Regions from separate parts of the Streptomyces sp. NPDC058198 genome, predicted to be linked through region 3. Evidence: riboswitches for the same ligand, from Rfam matches in the RefSeq annotation. Region 3 holds a riboswitch; each other region holds the start of a gene.

Region 1 (6,673 bases), on a different contig from region 3:
AGGCCGAAGATCTCCCCCCTGTCGGAGGCTGCATCCTGCTCCGACGTTCACCATGGCTTGGTATCGCTTGGGAAGCGCCGCCTGGATGGCGAAGGTCTGCTCATTGGTGCGGGGGACTAACGCGCTCGCCACTCGGCTTTGGCGCATTGACTGAGCTGGAGCGGTAGGGATTGCGAGGCTCGAGGGTGTTGTCCACGGCTGCGGTCAGGACAGCCGAAACCGTCGCGAAGATGCTCCTACGGTACGAGGACGACTCCCCCGTGTCTTCCAGCTGCCGTGTCCACGTACGGATGCGACGGGGCGGAAGGACGCGAGCGGTCGCGACCGAGGTGCGGGAAGGCGTGCAGACGAAGCTGTGTCTCTGTTGTCGCTCGCGACGCAACGTTGGTGGTCTGTGCGGCGATCCAACTATCTGCGTACTGCCGGAAAGTGGTTGGACTTGAGGCTGGGGCGATGTAGTGGCCGCGCGACATGTCTGCTTCGAGCTGGGCCAGCCACTGATCAGCGAGACGCTTTTGCCGAGCAGGGAATGACTTGCTCCGGCCTGCCATGGGCGGCTGCTCCTGGGTGGCGCGAGACAGGGGCGCGGCCCCCTACTCTTCCGTTGGTGATTTGTCGGTAATGTCGGCCTCAGTGGTGAGCCGCGCGAATCGCAGCATGGGTGCAGGAATTTCCTCCGCTCGCGGAGGCCAGCCGGGGATTGGATAGGCGGCAGTGAAGTTTGCGACCATCCAGTCGGGGCCAACCTTCCTCATGAGGATGGGGTATACGGAAATAAACTCCCCCTCTCCCGTCACCAAAATGCCTTCGTCGGCTGGGGACATTACAACCAGCTCATAATCTAGGCCGATTCTGCGCGGGTTGCTCGCCGCGCCCCAACCATTGATATCCCAGCGCCTGTAATGGTGCTGCAGAACTTCCAGTTTACTTCGTAGGCAGTGCTTACTGAGTGGGTGTCTGGGATTCTTGACCGCCAGCGCCTCCGCCAGTTCATCGCGGCTGTAAGGTGCCAAGCCGGGGTGCCCCTCGTTGGCGATGATCCAATCTTGAGCCAGGGTAAGCCTTAGTTCGCGCGTAAGCGCCTTCCAGACTTCGCGTTTTTTGCCACGCTTAACGCTCGCAAGCCAGTTTGTGGCTGCGGTGACGGGGCCGGTTTCGCCGAAATGTGAGTCGAATTCAGCGAGTAGCACTGTCAATCTTTGCGTGGATGATTCCCGCAGATTGATGTGCCCTGTTGTTTCCATGACTCGATTAAAGCAAGCCATGGCCTGCGACACCTCGCCAACTTTGTGATGTAGTACACCCTGGAGGAAGAGAATGTATGCTCGTTCGTCTCCGTACGCGTGGTGGAGTAGCGCGTCAAGTTGACGGATGGCTCCTTGAGTTTCGCCTCCGGCGGCCTCCCCGAAAGCCCTGTCTACATCCGGGCTCGGTTGGATCCCATCGAAGTGAAAGGACGTGCCCGGGGAAGAGTTGGGTATCCCCAGTTCGCTGGGTAGTTCCCCAGGATTCCGAAGCAGTACCTGCACCAGACGTGCAATATCGGCATCTGCTGATTCGCCGATTACGAACCAACTGGTCAGGTTCAAAGGTGGTGGAATGAGGCTGGCGTCCTCTACGCGAAGCACGACCGGGATAAACTTGGCGCGCTCTCTCCTGCTGTGATATAGGTCTGCCGTGATGAGCGCCCCCTCCCAGCGGACTCCGGACCCGATACCTGGTCCCGTCTCCCGATTGAATCGATGGACGTAGTTCTCTGTGACAACCACGATCACGAAATCGGACTTGTCAATCTCACGTCGCATCCAGTCAGGCCATGACTCAGGTGGGTTGTGCTCGTCGAACTGATCTATCCACGCATCGATGCCGGCGCGCCGAAGACGTTCCGCGAAGCGTCGAATTTTTTCTCTGTGCGCATCGCTGTCATGTGAGTAAGAGATCAGCGTTCGAGGCTCGGAGGTATCGCGAGTCATTAATATCCCCTCATATCGGACACGAGGGCCCAATGTCCCCGTCCGCGTATGTGATAGTCCAGCTCACTCGTCGTGTCGGCCTGCGGTCAAGCTGGTGGAGTTTCGGTCGGTTGATCCAACTGCTGTTGACGCTTCCGTTGGTCGCTTTTGAGGGATTCGACTCGCTCCGTGAAATCCACCATGGCTGTGTCATTATTCGGCTGGTTTCTATACCTGCCAACCTTGAGGATGAATGTATCCATTTCCTCTTCGATAGCGTCCGCTGTTTGTTGTAGGTGAAAACTTCTCTCGCGGAATTTAAAGTATCCGGTGAAGCCTGCTGCAACGCCAACAGTGAAGCTCACTCCGACCACGAGCCATTTGTAAGGCGGGGGTGTCTCGGCAAGTCCTGCGAGGGTTGAGGCCCCGAGGGAGCCAACTATGATTACGCTTTGAAAGGTGTTGTGGACCCTTCTGTAGTATTTGCTTTCGCTTCGGTATTGCTCGATTGCGACCGGAATGGTCTCCCTGTAAACGTGTCGATGCGTTCCCGTCGACAGGGCAGTATTTGCGGCGTGCAACCTCTTGCGCTCGATTTCAATCTCTAGGTCCAGCCGCTTTGTTGATATGTAATCCGCCTCCCAGTGGGCATGTGCAGTGTCTACGATTCTAATGAATACGATAAAGGAGGCGATTAGGAGTGCGACCGTAATGGGAATGCATGCGAGATTGATGCGAGCGAAGTCGAATCTTCGCCAGGTCGCAATGTTTCCGACTAGTAGAAATAGAACTAACAGTGGGGTTGAAGACCAAATCGCTATGACGGTAAATCTTGCGAGACGAGCTCTTCGGATCTCCTGTCGTAGATCCAGGATGGTTCGATCGTGGCGCAGCAACTGCTCGATAGCGCGGTCTTCTACTTCTGTCGTTCTGGCCAACGATCCCCCAACTTAACGAAGTTGATGCGTGAGCTTAGTTGATCGAGACCGAACAGTGCAGAGGTTCTATCCGATCTGGTGGAGGAGATGCATCGGCGGGAGGCCCGCATTATCTGGGGCGGCCCGGCCATCCGACTTCTCAGGCATAGCGAAAGAGCGGGCCTTGGCCGACCGCGAACCAGGACTGTGCAGAGTCGAAAAAGTGCCCCCCGCGACGGCGCTGACTCGGTCGCGCCGTACTCGCGCGGGCGGCCGCCTTGACGATCCACCCAGCGTGGATCATCCATCTCGTCATCGCCGTCCGGCAGGCCAGCGTGGTGTAGGAACTCGACCACGTCCTCGTCACTGCGAGTGAGGCCCGCGATCTGAGCGGGGATTGTCACCCGCCACTCACCCGTTCCGGCTGCGCGGTGGATGACGATTGGTGTTCCTCATGTCGTGTAATCGGTCACTGTCCCTGCGCTTCGCTGGACCGTCTGTGGGCCGTCAAAGGGGCACCGACGTCGACTGATGACGACCAAGACCGACCAGGTGCGTGCGCCCTTCATCCCTTCTGAGCTGGCGAGGGTCTCTACTACCACGGCGTGTCTGTAAGACTGGAGGAACCATGCCTGTACCCGGAGAACTCACTTTCGTCGCGCCCCGCGGAGCCAAGAAGCCGCCGCGGCATCTCGCCGACCTCACCCCCGCGGAGCGCCGCGAGGCCGTCGCCGCGATCGGCGAGAAGCCGTTCCGCGCCAAGCAGCTGTCGCAGCACTACTTCGCGCGGTTCGCACACGACCCCGAGCAGTGGACCGACATCCCGGCCACCGCGCGCCAGAAGCTGGCGACGGAGCTGCTGCCCGACCTGATGTCGGTCGTACGGCACATCTCCTGCGACGACGACACCACCCGTAAGACGCTCTGGCGGCTGCACGACGGCACGTTGGTCGAGTCCGTGCTGATGCGCTATCCGGACCGGGTCACCATGTGTATCTCGTCGCAGGCGGGCTGCGGGATGAACTGCCCGTTCTGCGCGACCGGGCAGGCCGGCCTGGACCGCAATCTGTCCACCGCCGAGATCGTGCACCAGATCGTCGACGGCATGCGCGCCCTGCGCGACGGTGAGGTCCCCGGCGGTCCTTCCCGGCTGTCCAACATCGTCTTCATGGGCATGGGCGAGCCGCTCGCCAACTACAAGCGGGTGGTCGGCGCCATCCGCCGGCTGACCGACCCCGAGCCGGACGGCCTGGGCCTCTCGCAGCGCGGGATCACCGTCTCGACGGTCGGTCTGGTGCCCGCGATGCTGCGCTTCGCCGACGAGGGTTTCAAATGCCGGCTCGCGGTCTCCCTGCACGCGCCGGACGACGAGCTGCGCGACACCCTCGTCCCCGTCAACACGCGCTGGAAGGTCCGGGAGGTGCTCGACGCCGCCTGGGAGTACGCGGAGAAGTCCGGCCGCCGGGTCTCCATCGAGTACGCCCTGATCCGTGACATCAACGACCAGGCGTGGCGCGGCGACCGGCTGGGCCGGCTGCTCAAGGGCAAGCGGGTGCACGTCAATCTGATCCCGCTCAACCCGACCCCCGGCTCGAAGTGGACCGCGTCGCGCCCCGAGGACGAGAAGGCCTTCGTCGAGGCCATCGCCGCTCACGGCGTGCCGGTGACCGTGCGGGACACCCGCGGCCAGGAGATCGACGGAGCCTGCGGACAGCTCGCGGCTCAGGAGCGCTAGGTCCTGTCGGGGGGCGGGGCCCAGGCGCCGTAGGAGCACCCGGGGCACCGGAAAACGTCCCATGTACCCTGGGCGCGCACGCATTACATATTTCCGACAGGGGAGCGCCACAGCGCTGAGAGTGCGGCACATGTCCGTGAGAACGGGCAGCGGCCGCAGACCCTCTGAACCTTGCCCAGGTCATTCTGGGTAGGAAGTTCGGTCATCACTCAAGCTGTTGCGCCCTGCCCGGAGTCCGGTCCGACCGGACTCCGGGCAGGGCCGCGTCTTCTCCTGGACATCCCAGGAGGAAAACCAGTGAGTACCACCAGAAAGATGACGGCCGCCGCGATTACCGCCGCGCTCGGTGTCTCGGCCCTCGCCGCCTGTGGCGGGTCCGGCGGCTCCGCGTCGTCCGGTGACGGCGACGGCAAGGGCGGTTCACCGTCCAAGACCGTCACGCTCGTCAGCCATGACTCGTTCGCCGCCTCCGCGTCCGTGCTGAAGCAGTTCACCCGGGAGACCGGCTACACGGTCAAGGTGCTGAAGAGCGGCGACGCCGGCGAGGCCCTCAACAAGGAGATCCTGACGAAGGGTTCTCCGCAGGGCGATGTCTTCTTCGGCGTCGACAACACGCTGCTCTCCCGCGCCCTCGACAACGGCCTGTTCACGCCGTACAAGGCGAAGGGCCTCGACCAGGTCGATACCGGCGCCCAGCTCGACCCGGACAAGAACCGGGTCACCCCGATCGACACCGGCGACATCTGCGTCAACTACGACAAGAAGTATTTCGCGGACAAGAAGCTCGCGCCGCCGCGGTCCTTCGACGATCTGATCAAGCCCCAGTACAAGAACCTGCTGGTCACGGAGAACGCCGCGACGTCCTCGCCGGGCCTCGGCTTCCTCCTCGGCACCGCCGCGCAGTACGGCGACGACGGCTGGCAGGACTACTGGAAGAAGCTGAGGGCCAACGGCGTCCAGGTCGTCGACAGCTGGGATCAGGCCTACAACGGAACCTTCTCGGGCTCCGCGGGCGGCAAGCAGGCCAAGGGGGACCGGCCGCTCGTCGTCTCGTACGCCTCCAGCCCGCCGGTCGAGGTGCTGTACGCCGAGCCGCGGCCGAAGGAGGCCCCGACCGGAGTCTCCACCGGCACCTGCTTCCGGCAGACCGAGTTCGCCGGGCTGCTGGGCGGCGCGAAGAACGAGGCGGGCGGCAAGGCGCTGCTGGACTTCCTGATCAGCAAGCCGTTCCAGGCGGACATGCCGCTGAACATGTTCGTGAACCCGGTGGTCAAGGACATCGAACTGCCCGAGCTGTTCACGGAGTTCGGCGCGACCGTCGACACACCGGAGACCATGGCTCCTGACAAGATCGCCGCCCACCGTGAGCAGTGGATCCAGTCGTGGTCCTCACTCGTAGTGAAGTAACCCCGGCACCGGCGCGAGCCGGACGCGGGAACGCGGTGCGGCTCGGCCTGATGGCCGTGCCCGCCGCGTTCTTCGCGGTCTTCTTCGCCTATCCCGTGGCCGCGATCGTCGGTCGCGGGCTGAAGGCCGACGGCGGCTGGCAGTTCGGCCGGATCGGCGACGTACTGCGCCGCCCCGACATTCTCGACGTCCTGTGGTTCACCACCTGGCAGGCGCTCGCCTCCACCGCGCTCACCCTGCTGATCGCCCTGCCCGGCGCGTATGTCTTCGCGCGCCTCGACTTCCCCGGCAAGCAGCTGCTGCGCGCGGTGGTCACCGTGCCGTTCGTGCTGCCGACCGTCGTCGTCGGCACGGCCTTCCTGGCGCTGCTCGGCCGCGGCGGACTGCTCGACGAGCTGTGGGGCGTACGGCTCGACACCACGGTCTGGGCGATCCTCCTCGCGCATGTCTTCTTCAACTACGCGGTGGTCGTACGGACCGTGGGCGGCCTGTGGTCCCAGCTCGACCCACGCCAGGAGGAGGCCGCGCGGGTGCTCGGCGCGGGACGGCTCGCGGCCTGGTGGCGGGTGACGCTGCCCGCCCTCGGCCCCGCCGTCGCGGCCGCCGCCCTGATGGTCTTCCTCTTCACCTTCACCTCCTTCGGCGTCGTACAGATCCTCGGC
Region 2 (6,673 bases), on a different contig from region 3:
GTGCGGCGGGCGCGCGGGGGCGGCCCCCGCGCGCGGGCCCTCGCCCGTCAGCACGCCTGGGGGTGACCTTTGGCCACAGCTACAAGAACCGCGGCCCCTACCCTGATCGGATCGGTGCAGCGAGCGCTGCGACTGCTGGAGTCCGCGGGCTCCCATCCGGACGGAGCCCCCGCGAAACAGCTCGCACGCGAGGCCGGGCTGCCGCTCCCCACCGCCTATCACCTGCTGCGGACACTGACGCATGAGGGCTATCTGCGCCGTGAGAACGGCGTCTTCGTGCTCGGTGACGCGGTGCAGCGGCTGGCACGCGCTGAAGCCGTGCAGAATCGTCGCAGCAAGATCGCCGACTCACTCGGCCATGGTTCACGCCCACGCGACAGGCCGGTGCCAGCTGAGCCGGCTTGACGAGAAGCCGAGCCGCGATCACTCGATCGCCATCCCACTGCGGCCGTATTGGCCATTTCTGTACCACTCGATCAGCAGAGGTGGCTACCCTCGGCAGTCGAACGGTTACCCAGCGGGATCGAATCGCTGTTGGGCTCGCTAACCTTCTCTATCAGTATCTGAAAAATTACTCCTTGTGATCTGCTACCGCTTACAGGACGATTGCGTCAAGAGGGTCCGCAGGGATCATTCCCAGCCACTGCTTCATCTACTCCGGAGTACACGATGCGCGAGTCGGTCCAGGCCGAGGTCCTGATGAGCTTCCTCGTCTCCGAGGAGCTCTCGTTCCGGATCCCGGTGGAACTCCACTATGAGATGGGAGATCCCTACGCGGTCCGGATGACGTTCCATCTGCCCGGCGACGCCCCTGTCACCTGGACCTTCGGCCGCGAACTGCTGCTCGACGGCATCAATACGCCCAGCGGGGACGGCGATGTGCATATCGCGCCGACCCTGCCCGAGGACCTCTCCGATGTCCATATCCGGCTCCAGGTCGGTGATGACCACGCGCTCTTCCGGGTGAGCGCCGCGCCGCTCGTCGCTTTCCTCGACCGTACGGACCGACTGGTTCCGCTCGGTCAGGAGCGCACGCTCGGTGACTTCGAAGGCAATCTTGAGGAGGCGCTCGGTCGCATCCTGGCCGAGGAGAACGCCGGCTGAACGGGGGGCTGCCCGGGCGGTACGGATCCTCCGAGCGATACGGATCCTCCGGGCGGCCGGTCCCTGCCGTACGTCCTACTTCTTACGCCGCCGTCCCCCACCGCCTTGGCCGAGCACCCGTGCGCTCTGACCAGGAACGGAGGGAGCTGTCTGCGGTCCTACGGATCCCGGGCCCGGAGGCGTCGCCGGCCCCGAGGCTCCCGGCCGGTCGGCGGAGACCACCAGCGCCGCCAGCGCCGTTGTCACCGGCACCGACGCGACCAGACCGATGGAGCCCACCAGGGTCCGTACGATCTCCTCCGCCACCAGCTCACTGTTGGCGACCGTTCCCATGCTCGACTGCGCGATCGAGAACAGCAGCAGAAGAGGCAACGCCGCGCCCGCGTAGGCGAGGACGAGCGTATTGACCACCGAGGCGATGTGGTCCCGGCCGATCCGTATGGCCGCCCGGTAGAGGGCGCGCGGCCCCATCGACGGATCCGCCTGACGGAGCTCCCAGACCGCCGAGGTCTGCGTCACCGTCACATCGTCGAGGACACCGAGTGAACCGATGATGACGCCCGCCAGCAGCAGACCGCTCATATCGATCTCGGGATAGAGACCGTGAATCAGACCGGTGTTGTCGTCCGTGTTGCCGGTCAGGCTCGCCCAGCCGATGAAGAGCGACCCCAGCAGCCCGATCAGCAGCAGAGATATCAACGTGCCGAGGACCGCCACGGAGGTACGGGCCGTCAGACCATGGCACATATAGAGCGCCACCAGCATGATCGCGCTCGCCCCCACCACCGCCACAACCAGCGGATTCGACCCCTGCAAAATCGCGGGCAGGATGAACAGCGTCAGGACGGCGAACGAGACGGCGAGCGCGATCAGCGCCATGACCCCGCGCATCCGACCCACCACGACCACCGCGAGCGCGAAGATCCCAGCCAGCAGAGCCATCGGGAACGTACGGTTCACATCGGTCACGGAGTACTGGAGATCACGGGGCGCGTCGGGTGCGTAGGCCACCACCACGCCCTGTTTCACGTGAAACTGTCGCGGTGCGTCCGGCTGGACGACCTCGATGAAGGTCCGCCCCTTCTCCTTGCCGGAGGTGACCTCGATCGTCGCCTTCTTGCACTCCCCGGTCTCCGCCTGCTGTGCTTCGCGACCCTGAGGCGTCGAGGTGTCACCGGTCGACGGGAGCTGAGAGCCGTTCACGTCTTTGCAGTCCACCCGCTCGATCTGCACGACCTGGCCCTGCTCGGTCTGCCGGTCGAAGCCGACACCGGTGCGCTCGTGCGCCGGTGCACCGCCGGGCCAGAGCACGGCCAGCCCGACGACCACCGCGGTCGCGAACGGAATCAGGACCGCCGCGATGACCTTGCGAAGGTGCCGGGAGACCGGTGCGGCCGGCCCGTGACTGTGCGAGTGGCCATGCGATTCGTGAGTCTGCTGGGGTGAGGTCACCGCCAGATCATCGCAAGAAGTAAGAGGCCCTCTGTTCAGCACGCTCGACGGGACGCTAGCGTGGAGTCACCTTTGCACACGCGGGAGCTCGGAGCACCGGGCTGAGAGGGCGCTGACTGTGTAGTCCCGGGGATCTCCCTGGACACCTGCGCTGCGCCGACCGCTGAACCTGTTACCGGGTAATGCCGGCGTAGGGAGTAGGTCTCATGACCCATCAGGACGCACGCACGCCTGCCTCCGATTCGGAAAAGCCGAGCGAGGCCGGAAGGTCCATCGGCTGGCACAAGGGATATGTCCAGGGTTCGCGCCCGGATCTTCAGGTGCCGGTGCGCCAGGTGCACCTCACCAACGGCAAGGACGTCACGCTGTACGACACATCGGGGCCGTACACCGACCCCACCGTCGAGACCGATGTACGCCGCGGTCTCGCGCCCCTGCGGGAGAACTGGATCATCGGGCGCGGTGATACCGAGGCGTACGCGGGCCGGCCGGCCCGCCCCGAGGACGACGGGCTCAAGCACACCTCGCCACGCGGGGGACTGCTCCGGAGCGGAACCACTGATCTACGGGGCCTCGACGCGGTCTTCCCCGGCCGGCCGCGCCAGCCGCGGCGGAGCCGGGACGGACAGGCGGTGACGCAGCTCGCATACGCCCGCCGCGGGGAGATCACCTCGGAGATGGAGTACGTCGCCATCCGGGAGAACGTGTCCCCGGAGGTCGTCCGCGAGGAGATCGCCGCCGGTCGCGCCGTCCTCCCCGCCAATGTCAATCACCCCGAGATCGAGCCGATGATCATCGGCAAGCGATTCCTGGTGAAAGTCAACGCCAACATCGGCAACTCCGCGGTCACCTCCTCCATCGAGGAGGAGGTCGAGAAGATGACCTGGGCGACCCGCTGGGGCGCGGACACGGTCATGGACCTCTCCACCGGCCGCAATATCCACACCACCCGCGAATGGGTGCTGCGCAACTCCCCTGTCCCCATCGGCACGGTGCCGCTCTATCAGGCGCTCGAAAAGGTCGACGGCAAGGCCGAGGAGCTGACCTGGGACATCTACAAGGACACCGTCATCGAGCAGGCCGAGCAGGGCGTCGACTACATGACGGTCCACGCCGGTGTACTGCTGCGGTACGTGCCGCTCACGGCCCGCCGGAAGACCGGCATCGTCTCGCGCGGCGGCTCGATCATGGCCGCGTGGTGTCTCGCGCACCACAAGGAGTCGTTCCTGTACGAGAACTTCGAGGAGCTCTGCGAGATCCTCGCGTCCTACGACGTGACGTACTCCCTCGGTGACGGCCTGCGGCCCGGGTCCATCGCGGATGCCAACGACGAGGCGCAGTTCGCCGAGCTGCGCACGCTGGGCGAGCTCAATTCGATCGCCAAGGGGCTGGGCGTACAGACGATGATCGAAGGCCCGGGCCATGTCCCGATGCACAAGATCAAGGAGAACATCGACCTCCAGCAGGAGATCTGCGAGGAGGCCCCGTTCTACACGCTCGGCCCGCTGACGACCGACGTGGCTCCGGCGTACGACCACATCACCTCCGGCATCGGCGCGGCGATGATCGCCTGGTGGGGCACGGCGATGCTCTGCTACGTCACCCCGAAGGAACATCTCGGCCTGCCGGACCGCGACGACGTCAAGACAGGGGTCATCACCTACAAGATCGCGGCCCACGCGGCGGACCTCGCCAAGGGCCACCCGGGGGCGCAGGACTGGGACGACGCGCTCTCCGACGCCCGGTTCGAATTCCGCTGGGAGGACCAGTTCAATCTGGCCCTCGACCCTGACACGGCCCGGGAGTTCCATGACGAGACCCTCCCGGCCGAACCGGCGAAGACCGCGCACTTCTGCTCGATGTGCGGCCCCAAGTTCTGCTCGATGAAGATCTCGCAGGACATCAGGCGCCGGCACGGCGGAGATATGGAGAGCGCCGAGATCGAGGCCGGTATGGCGGAGAAGTCCAAGGAGTTCGCCGCGGCCGGCAACCGGGTCTACCTGCCGCTGGCGGACTGAGCGCCCTCCAGCGTGCCCTGGGCACCGGTCGGGAGATCAGTCCGGCCGGTGCTCGGGGCCACCGAAGTCGGGGCTGGTGAAGTCCGGGCTGGTATAGGTCGGGCGCTGGCCCGCGGTGGAGCCTTCGCCCGGACTGGAGAAGTCCGGCCGGCTGTAGCCGATCTTGGGCAGCTGGCTCACCGGGCGAGGCGGGCCGGGCGTGGCCGGGCCGGCGCTCGGATCGGCCAGGGCGGCCCGCAGGAAAGGCAGAATGCCGCGCTCCAGCAGGGCGTGGCGCCAGGCTTCTCTGGCCCGGGCCACCTCGTCCGGCAGCTCGTTACGCGACTCCTCGGCCGGCAGCTGGGTCGCGCCGTTGCGCACGGCCGTGACCAGCAGGCCTATCGCGGCGGCCAGTATGCCGAGTGCGGTGACGGCGCCGAAGAACCAGCCGACGGCGAGCAGGGTTTCGGCGAAGGCGGGTGGCGGGCTGAGCGCCTTGAGGAGGTAGCCGACGAGCAGGAAGATCGCGGCCGCGGTGCCCCCGAGGACCGGGACCAGCACGGTGATGATCGCGGTGAAACCCGCGCCGGCGTCCTCGGCTTCGTCCTCGGCCGGGGCCAGGACGGCATCGTGGACGGAGGCGGAAGGGGCCGGCGCCCGGAACTCCTCGCGGATCTTCGCGTAATGCTCGTACTCTGCGGCGGCCGCCGTGGTGATCAGCGCCGTGCGGTTCAGGGCCATGGTGCGCAGCTGCTCGGCGTTGAGCCGCCGGCCGACCGCGGCGAGATCCGGGCGGTCGGGCGCATTGCGCAGTGCGTCGTCGAGGATCCGCTCGAAATCCGCGCGATCCTCGCTCAGCAGGTGCGGAGCGCTTTTCATGTGCATCCCCCGATGCTCCGTAGGGCCGGGTCGCCCGCGTGGCACGGGCAGTTGGCAGAAACGGAGGAGAGCCTGCTACGGATAAGCCGATGGTAGAGCTGTTTCGGCGCGGTGTGACAGGGGGTTTACGTAAATCACCGGCGCGGCGTTGATTCAGTTATGCAGGGGAAGCTGGACCACCAGCAGTTTTCCTGCCATGGTCACGCCGCCGTCCATGGCGATGGCAAGTCCGTCGGCATATACGTGTGGCCCTTCCACCACCGGACTCCTGGCGCCTTGGTCGTCCGAGGCGTCTTCGGTGCCCACTTCGCCGAGCAGATAGGGAATCGGGCTGTGGCCGTGGACCACGCGCTGACCGCCGTACTGGGAGAGCAGTTCCTGAACGGCCTGCGGACCGCCTTCGTCACGGAACGCGAAGCGTTTGGTGAGCTTGCGGAACAAATCCCAGCATTCGTCGGCGTCATTGCGGGTCAGAATTTGGTGGACGGTCTCATTGACGTCCTCGATGGTGGATCCGTAGTCGAGATACGCGGTCGTGTCGGAGTGCATCAGCAGATGCGCGTCCTCCTCGACGACCGCGTCGAGCCGGGACATCCACTGCAGATGGACGTCCTGGAGGCGCTCCATGTCGGTCCGCTGGCCGCCGTTGAGCAGCCAGGCGGCCTGGAAGGTGGCGGTGCCGGCGCCGGAGTTGACGGGTGTGTCGCCGAACCGCTTGGCGCCGATGAGCAGCAGTTCGTGATTGCCCATCAGGGCCTTGCAGTAGCCGCCGGAGGCCGCCGCCTCGGCGGAGAGCCGCATGACGAGATCGATGACGCCGATGCCGTCGGGGCCGCGGTCGGTGAAGTCACCGAGGAACCAGAGGCGGGCCGTGCCCGCCGCCCAGTGGCCCTCGGCGTCGATGAGGCCCTGCTCGGCCAGGGCGGCGAGGAGTTCGTCGAGATAGCCGTGGACGTCGCCGACCACGAAGAGCGGGCCGCGGCCGTCGGGGGCGGGCGCCTCGGCAGGCGATACGTGCACCTGGACGGTGTCCCCCCGGTTGATCACCGGGAGGTCGCGCTCGGTGGGGGTGTAGCCCTCCGGCGGCTCGTCGGCCGGGACCGCGTTGCCGGGATGCCCGGACGAGCCGGCGGCCGCGGGGCCGGGCTGTCCGGACTGCACGGGAACCTGTGCGTACGGCGGGACGCGGAAGTCGCGCAACGTCGCCGTCCGCACCACGGATCCCTGGCCGGCCCCCTGTG
Region 3 (6,673 bases):
GTGCCCGCCCCCGCGTCCAGGATCACCGGCACGCGCGCGTGCTCCACGATCAGCTGGAAGTTGTGCGGATTGCGGATGCCCAGGCCGGAGCCGATCGGCGAGCCCAGCGGCATGATCGCGGCGCAGCCCACGTCCTCCAGCTTCCTGGCGAGCACCGGGTCGTCGTTGGTGTACGGCAGGACCGTGAAGCCGTCGTCGACCAGGGTCTCGGCGGCGTCGAGCAGCTCGATCGGGTCGGGCAGCAGCGTGCGCTCGTCCGCGACCACCTCCAGCTTGATCCAGTCCGTGCCGAGCGCCTCGCGCGCGAGACGGGCGGTGAGGACCGCCTCGCCGGCGGTGAAGCATCCGGCGGTGTTGGGCAGGGCCCGGATGCCCAGGGAGCCGAGCACGGACAGGACGGAGCCCTGGACCGTCGGGTCCAGGCGCCGCATGGCGACCGTGGTGAGTTCGGTGCCCGAGGCGATCAGGGACCGTTCCAGGACGTCGAGGCTGGGCGCCCCGCCCGTCCCCATGATCAGCCGGGAGCCGAACGAGCTGGAGCCGATGGTGAGCCGGTCGTCGGCCATGGGTGCTCAGCCTCCCTGGACCGCGGTCAGGACTTCCACCCGGTCGCCGTCCCCGAGCAGGGTGCGGGACCAGCGGGTACGGGGGATCACCGTCTCGTTGACGGCCGCGGCGACGCCCGAGGGGGCGGGGGTGAGGGCCGCGACGAGGATGTCGAGTGTCGTGGCCGCCGCCAGCTCGCGCGGCTCGCCGTTTACGGAGATGCGCACGACGTCGGGGTGCGTACGGGTCATGCGGGCTGCTCCTGACGTACGGACGCGGCGGGGGCGAAGCGCGCGGGGGTGAAGGGGCGGGCCTCTTCCGGAAGCTCGCCGGTGGTCAGCACGGCGGCCATCACGTCGCCGGTGACGGGCGTGAGCAGCACCCCGTTGCGGTGGTGGCCGGTGGCCAGATGCAGACCCGGCAGCGCCGTGGGCCCGAGCAGGGGCGCGTTGTCCGGCGTTCCGGGGCGCAGCCCGGCGCGGGTCTCGGTGAGGGGCAGTTCGGTGATGCCCGGGACCAGTTCGTGCGCGTCCCGCAGCAGCTCGTACACCCCGCCGGCGGTGACCGTGGTGTCCCAGCCGAGCTCCTCGCTGGTGGCGCCGACGACCAGCTCGCCGTTCTCGCGGGGCACCAGATACACCTGGCTGCCGCGCACCACGGCCCGTACCGTCCGGGACAGGAACGGCGCGTACGCACGGGGCACCGTCAGCCGCAGGACCTGGCCCTTGACCGGCCGCACCGGCGGCAGCACGGCGTCCGGTACCCCGGCGAGCCGGCCGCTGAGGCTGCCGGCCGCCAGCACCACCTGGTCCGCGGCCGGCGCGCGGCCGTCGCTCAGGACGGCGCCGGTGGCCCGGTCCCGTACGACGGTGAGCCGGTCGGCCCAGGCGCGGTGGAAGACCACTCCGGCCCGTTCGCAGGCCGTCAGCAGGGCCGCGGCCAGCCGGCGGGGATCGGTCTGGTGGTCGCCGTCCACCCGCAGCCCGCCGCGCACGCCCGGCGCGAGCATCGGCTCAAGGCGCCGGCACTCGCGGCCGGTGAGCCACTCGGAGGTGAGTCCCGAGCGGCGCTGGAGGGTGTGGAGCTCGCGCAGCTGGGCGCGGTCGTCGGCGTCGAGCGCGACGGCCAGGGTGCCGCAGGCGCGGTAGCCGGTGTCCTGGCCGCTCGCCGCCTCCAGCTCGGCGGCGAAGCCGGGCCAGCGCTCGGCGGAGGCGAGGTTGAGACCGAGCAGCAGCTGCTCGCCGTGGTGGAGTTCGGTGACGGCGGCGAGCATGCCCGCCGCGACCCGCGCGGCCCCGCCGCCGGGATCGGGGTCGGCGACGGCGGTACGCAGCCCGCGCTGCGCCGCCCGCCAGGCCGTGACCAGGCCGATGATCCCGCCCCCGATGACGAGGACGTCGGAACCGCTCGTACCGGATTCCTCATGAGACGACTGCATGGGCGTCCAGCCCCTCCCTTCGCCGGCATGACCCGGATCAGGTTCGTACGGTCGGAGGCCGCCTCAGCCTCCCTCTCAGCCCGGTGCGTCCGGACTCCCGCGAGGTAGTGTCGTCGGCCAGCCTAACGCCCGGCCCTCCGCGCGGTAAGAGAGCATCCGGCGCGGCCCGTTCGCGGGCACGGACCCGGCAGCGCGAAGGACCAGCCCTCCTGACGGCTCGTCAGCTGTTTAAGGTGACCGGGTGAGCGAGCAGCAGAGACAGACGGAACAGCCGCATGTGGTCGTCGTCGGCGCCGGGATGGCGGGGGTGCAGACCGCCGTGGCCCTGCGCGAGAAGGGGTACGGCGGCCCGGTCACGCTGATCGGCGCCGAACCGCACCCGCCCTACGACCGGCCCCCGCTCTCCAAGGCGGTCCTGCTGGGCACGGCGGAGAGTTCGGCCTTCGACATCGACTTCGAGGCGCTCTCCGTCGAGCTGCGGCTCGGTCTCGGGGTGACCGGACTGCGTCCCGCCGCGCGGCAGCTCGACACCGCCGCCGGGCCCGTCCCGTACGACGTGCTGGTCATCGCCACCGGCGCGGAGCCGATCAGACTGCCCGGCACGGAGGGCGTGCCCGGCGTCCATCTGCTGCGCACCCTGGACGACGCCGAGGGGCTGCGTCCCGCGCTGGAACAGCGGCACGACATCGTGGTCGTCGGCGCCGGGTGGATCGGCGCCGAGTTCACCACGGCCGCCCGCGAGGCGGGTTGCGCCGTGACGGTCGTCGAGGCGGCGGACCTGCCGCTCGCGGGCGCCCTGCCGGCCGAGGTCGCCGCCCCCATGGCCGGCTGGTACGCGGAGAGCGGCGCCGACCTGCTGACGCACGCGCGCGTGGCCGGTGTCGAGCCCGGGACGGTCGTCCTGGCGGACGGCCGGCGGCTGCCCGCGGACACGGTGGTCGTGGGCATCGGAGCACGGCCCGCGACGGCCTGGCTCGCGGGGTCGGGCATCGCCCTCGGCCCGGACGGATCGATCACCGCGGACGAGCGGCTGCGGACCTCGCTGCCCGGGGTGTACGCGGTCGGGGACTGCGCCTCCTTCCCTTCCGCCCGCTACGGGGAGCGACTGCTCGTCCACCACTGGGACAACGCGCTGCAGGGGCCGCGGACGGTCGCCGCCCAGATCGTCGGCGAGACCGAACAGGTCTACGACCCCGTGCCGTACTTCTGGTCCGAGCAGTTCGGCCGGTTCGTCCAGTACGCGGGCCATCACGCGGCCGCCGGTACCCCGGTGTGGCGCGGCGATCCCGCCGGGGCCGCCTGGTCGGTGGTGTGGCTGCGGGACGGCGTGCTCATCGCCCTGCTCGCCGTCGGCAGGCCGCGCGACCTGGCGCAGGGCCGCAAGCTGATCGAGGCGGGCGCGCGCCTGGACCCGGAACGGGCCGCGGATCCGGCCGTACCGCTCAGGAAGGCCGTTCTCTGACCTTCCTTCGCCGGCCCGGGACGAACACCTCCGGGTGCCTCGGCTACCGTCTGTCAGTCCGGGATGGCACGCTTGTCCTGTGACCGAGATTGACGCAAAGATCGATGCTCTCGTCCCCGCCTGGCTCCACCTGCCCGACATCGCGGAAATGCTCGATGTCGAGGTGACGCGTGTGCGGCAGCTGGTGAAGGAAGGCCAGCTGATCGCCGTGCGCCGCGGTGAGAACAGGACGCTTCAGGTGCCCGCCGCCTTCATTGACGGCAACAAGGTCGTCAAGGGCCTTGCCGGGACTCTGACGCTGCTGCGGGACGACAGCTTCTCCGACGAAGAGATGCTCGAGTGGCTCTTCACCCCCGACCCGACCCTGCCGGGCACGCCCGCGCAGGCGCTCAGCGAGAATCGCGGCACGGAGGTGAAGCGCCGGGCCCAGGCGCTTGCCGTCTGACGACATCGCCAGCCACGGTGTGCGGCGGCGCCGCGGTGACCGCCCAGCGGTCATGGCGCCGCCGCGCACCGCCGACCCAACGGGGGGACCTTCACCATGCCCACGCCTCATGCGTCGCTGTCCGATGCCCGGATCTATCTGTGCACGGACGCCCGCACGAGACAGCGGGACCTCCCTGAGTTCCTCGACGCCGTGCTCGCGTCCGGGGTGGACATCGTGCAGCTGCGTGACAAAGGCATGGAGGCGGCCGAGGAGCTGGACCACCTCCAGGTCTTCGCCGACGCCTGCCGCCGCCACGGCACGCTGCTCGCCGTGAACGACCGCGCCGACGTGGCGCACGCCATCGGCTCCGGCGTACTGCATCTGGGACAGGGCGATCTGCCTGTCCCGGCGGCCCGCGCGATCCTCGGGGACGAGCTGCTGATCGGCCGCTCCACCCATGCCGAGGCCGAGGTGGACGTGGCGGTCGCGGAGCCCGGTGTGGACTATTTCTGTACGGGCCCCTGCTGGCCCACCCCGACCAAGCCGGGCCGCCACGCACCCGGTCTCGGCCTGGTGCGGTACACCGCTTCGCTGGCGCCGGAGCGTCCGTGGTTCGCGATCGGCGGGATAGACGCCGGCAATCTCGACCAGGTGCTGGACGCGGGCGCCCGCAGAATCGTCGTCGTACGGGCGATCACCGAGGCCGACGACCCGGCCGCGGCGACGGCCGTGCTGGCCGCGCGGGTGCGTGAGCGCGCTGTGTGAACGTCGGCGCGCTGTGTGACGCCGTGCGGACCGCGGCCCCGCAGGTGTCCGAGGCGTGAACAGTGAACGGGCAATCCCGGCAAATCCCCCCTGTCCGGTTGGGGGACCGCCAGGCCCTCGATAACCTGCACATATGGCCCTTGGCACAGCTTCGACCCGATCGGATCACGCGCGGACCGTGCGGGATCTGCTCGCGACCGGCACCTCGTACTCGTTCGAGTTCTGGGCGCCCAAGACCGAGAAGGGCGAGCGGAACCTCTGGAACGCACTGCGCCGGGTCGAAGCGGTGGCTCCGAGCTTTGTCTCCGTGACCTACGGCGCGGGCGGTTCCACCCGGGCGGGCACGGTCAAGGCCACGGAACAGATCGCCGGCGACACCACGCTCACCCCGGTCGCGCACCTCACGGCCGTCGGCCAGTCCGTCGCCGAACTGCGCAACATGGTCGGGCAGTACGCCGACGCCGGGATCCGCAACATCCTCGCCGTCCGCGGTGACCCGCCCGGCGACCCCATGGGCGAGTGGGTCGAGCACCCGGAGGGCGTGCGCTACGCCGCCGAACTGGTCCGGCTGATCAAGGAGTCCGGGGACTTCTGCGTCGGTGTGGCGGCCTTCCCCGAGATGCACCCGCGCTCACTCGACTGGGACACCGACATCCGGCACTTCGTGGACAAGTGCCGGGCCGGCGCCGACTACGCGATCACTCAGATGTTCTTCGACCCCGAGGGGTATCTGCGGCTGCGCGACCGGGTGGCGGCCGCCGGTTGCCAAACCCCGATCATTCCCGAGATCATGCCGGTCACCAGCGTCAAAATGCTGGAGCGACTGCCGCAGCTCAGTACCGCGGTCTTCCCGCCCGAGCTGAAAGAACGGATCCTCTCCGTCAAGGACGACCCCGTCGCTGTACGCTCCATTGGCATCGAGTTCGCGACGGAGTTCTGCGCAGGGCTGCTCTCGGAGGGCGTCCCCGGCTTGCACTTCATTACACTCAACAACTCCACGGCGACGCTCGAAATCTACGAGAATCTCGGACTGCACCAGCAGTCGTGACCGGCCGTATCCGCCCCTGTCCCGGGGTGGTGGCCGCAGGAGAGGGGCGGGCATGGGCTGGACGGTCCTCTACATCGCATTCGGCATCGTGGCACTGTGGCTGCTGGGCGAGGTGCTGCTGCAGTACAAGGCGCGGCTGCGCTGGCGGCTCCTCGCCTTCGCCGGATTCATGTGTGTGGTCCTGGGCGTCCTGATGCCCTCCGTCTTCGTCATCGCCCTGGGCGCCCTCGCGTTCGCGGCAGGCCAGACGTATGTGACGCTGTCCTTCCGCCGCGGCTTCTCGACGGGCTGGGCGATCGGCGGCAGCCCCGGAGCCAGCCGCCGCCGCAAGGCCGGCAGCGAGCCGGCCGAGGAGCGCGAGCCCGCCCTCGAGGTCTCGGATCTGGAGTTCGTGCCGGTGGCCCCGGCCGCCAACCCCGCATCGGTGTACGAGCCGCAGCCGCTGCCCGACGACACCGGGCAGTACGGCGTGTACAACGACGGGCCCCAGGAAGCGAATCCGCAGAATCCGCCGTACCAGCAGCCCGCGTACGGCGGCGGATACGACGCCTACCCCGGCTATGAACAGCCCGCGGATCAGGGGACCTACGCGGCTCAGGACGCCTACGCGAGCCAGGACGCCTACGCGAGCCACCAGACCTACCCGGGCCAGGACGCCTACCCGCCCGGTCAGGACCCCTACGCGGGCCAGGACGCCTATCCCGGCCAGGACGGCTACGCGAACCAGTACCAGTACGGGGACGGCCAGCAGCAGTACGCCGCGTACTCCGACCCGTACAGCGACTCGGCCAACGGCGGCCAGCAGTACGGTTCGTACGACAGCTTCGGGGGCCAGCAGCCGTACGCCGACCCCTACAACGGCCAGCAGCAGTACAACGACACCCCGCCCGGCGGGGTCTGGGTTCCGCAGCAGCGCGACGGCGACCAGAGCCCGCCGATACCCCAGGAACAGCCCCCGCAGCCGGGCTACGACCCCGGCTACAACGA

The links. Region 3 has a riboswitch for thiamine pyrophosphate ahead of thiO (glycine oxidase ThiO). Riboswitches for the same ligand answer to the same signal wherever they lie in the genome.
Region 1: another riboswitch for thiamine pyrophosphate. It lies ahead of ACFVWW_RS16100 (thiamine ABC transporter substrate binding subunit); the one in region 3 lies ahead of thiO (glycine oxidase ThiO).
Region 2: another riboswitch for thiamine pyrophosphate. It lies ahead of thiC (phosphomethylpyrimidine synthase ThiC); the one in region 3 lies ahead of thiO (glycine oxidase ThiO).

The regions. Positions count from the first base shown of each region.
Region 1 covers NZ_JBHVVP010000003.1:835,837-842,509, forward strand. The annotation lists gene ACFVWW_RS16085 (toll/interleukin-1 receptor domain-containing protein) at 594-1,973, opposite strand; gene ACFVWW_RS16090 (DUF4231 domain-containing protein) at 2,060-2,890, opposite strand; gene rlmN (23S rRNA (adenine(2503)-C(2))-methyltransferase RlmN) at 3,498-4,604, shown strand; TPP riboswitch at 4,693-4,818, shown strand; gene ACFVWW_RS16100 (thiamine ABC transporter substrate binding subunit) at 4,902-6,011, shown strand; gene ACFVWW_RS16105 (ABC transporter permease) at 6,062-6,673, shown strand, end outside.
Region 2 covers NZ_JBHVVP010000002.1:155,306-161,978, reverse strand. The annotation lists partial or broken gene ACFVWW_RS09210 (helix-turn-helix domain-containing protein) at 70-567, shown strand; gene ACFVWW_RS09205 (SsgA family sporulation/cell division regulator) at 670-1,104, shown strand; gene ACFVWW_RS09200 (YibE/F family protein) at 1,180-2,556, opposite strand; TPP riboswitch at 2,627-2,770, shown strand; gene thiC (phosphomethylpyrimidine synthase ThiC) at 2,763-4,574, shown strand; gene ACFVWW_RS09190 (hypothetical protein) at 4,611-5,438, opposite strand; gene ACFVWW_RS09185 (metallophosphoesterase) at 5,586-6,673, opposite strand, start outside.
Region 3 covers NZ_JBHVVP010000009.1:224,738-231,410, forward strand. The annotation lists gene ACFVWW_RS26500 (thiazole synthase) at 1-566, opposite strand, end outside; gene thiS (sulfur carrier protein ThiS) at 573-797, opposite strand; gene thiO (glycine oxidase ThiO) at 794-1,984, opposite strand; TPP riboswitch at 1,982-2,095, opposite strand; gene ACFVWW_RS26515 (NAD(P)/FAD-dependent oxidoreductase) at 2,226-3,446, shown strand; gene ACFVWW_RS26520 (Rv2175c family DNA-binding protein) at 3,526-3,891, shown strand; gene thiE (thiamine phosphate synthase) at 3,988-4,638, shown strand; gene metF (methylenetetrahydrofolate reductase [NAD(P)H]) at 4,772-5,686, shown strand; gene ACFVWW_RS26535 (hypothetical protein) at 5,739-6,673, shown strand, end outside.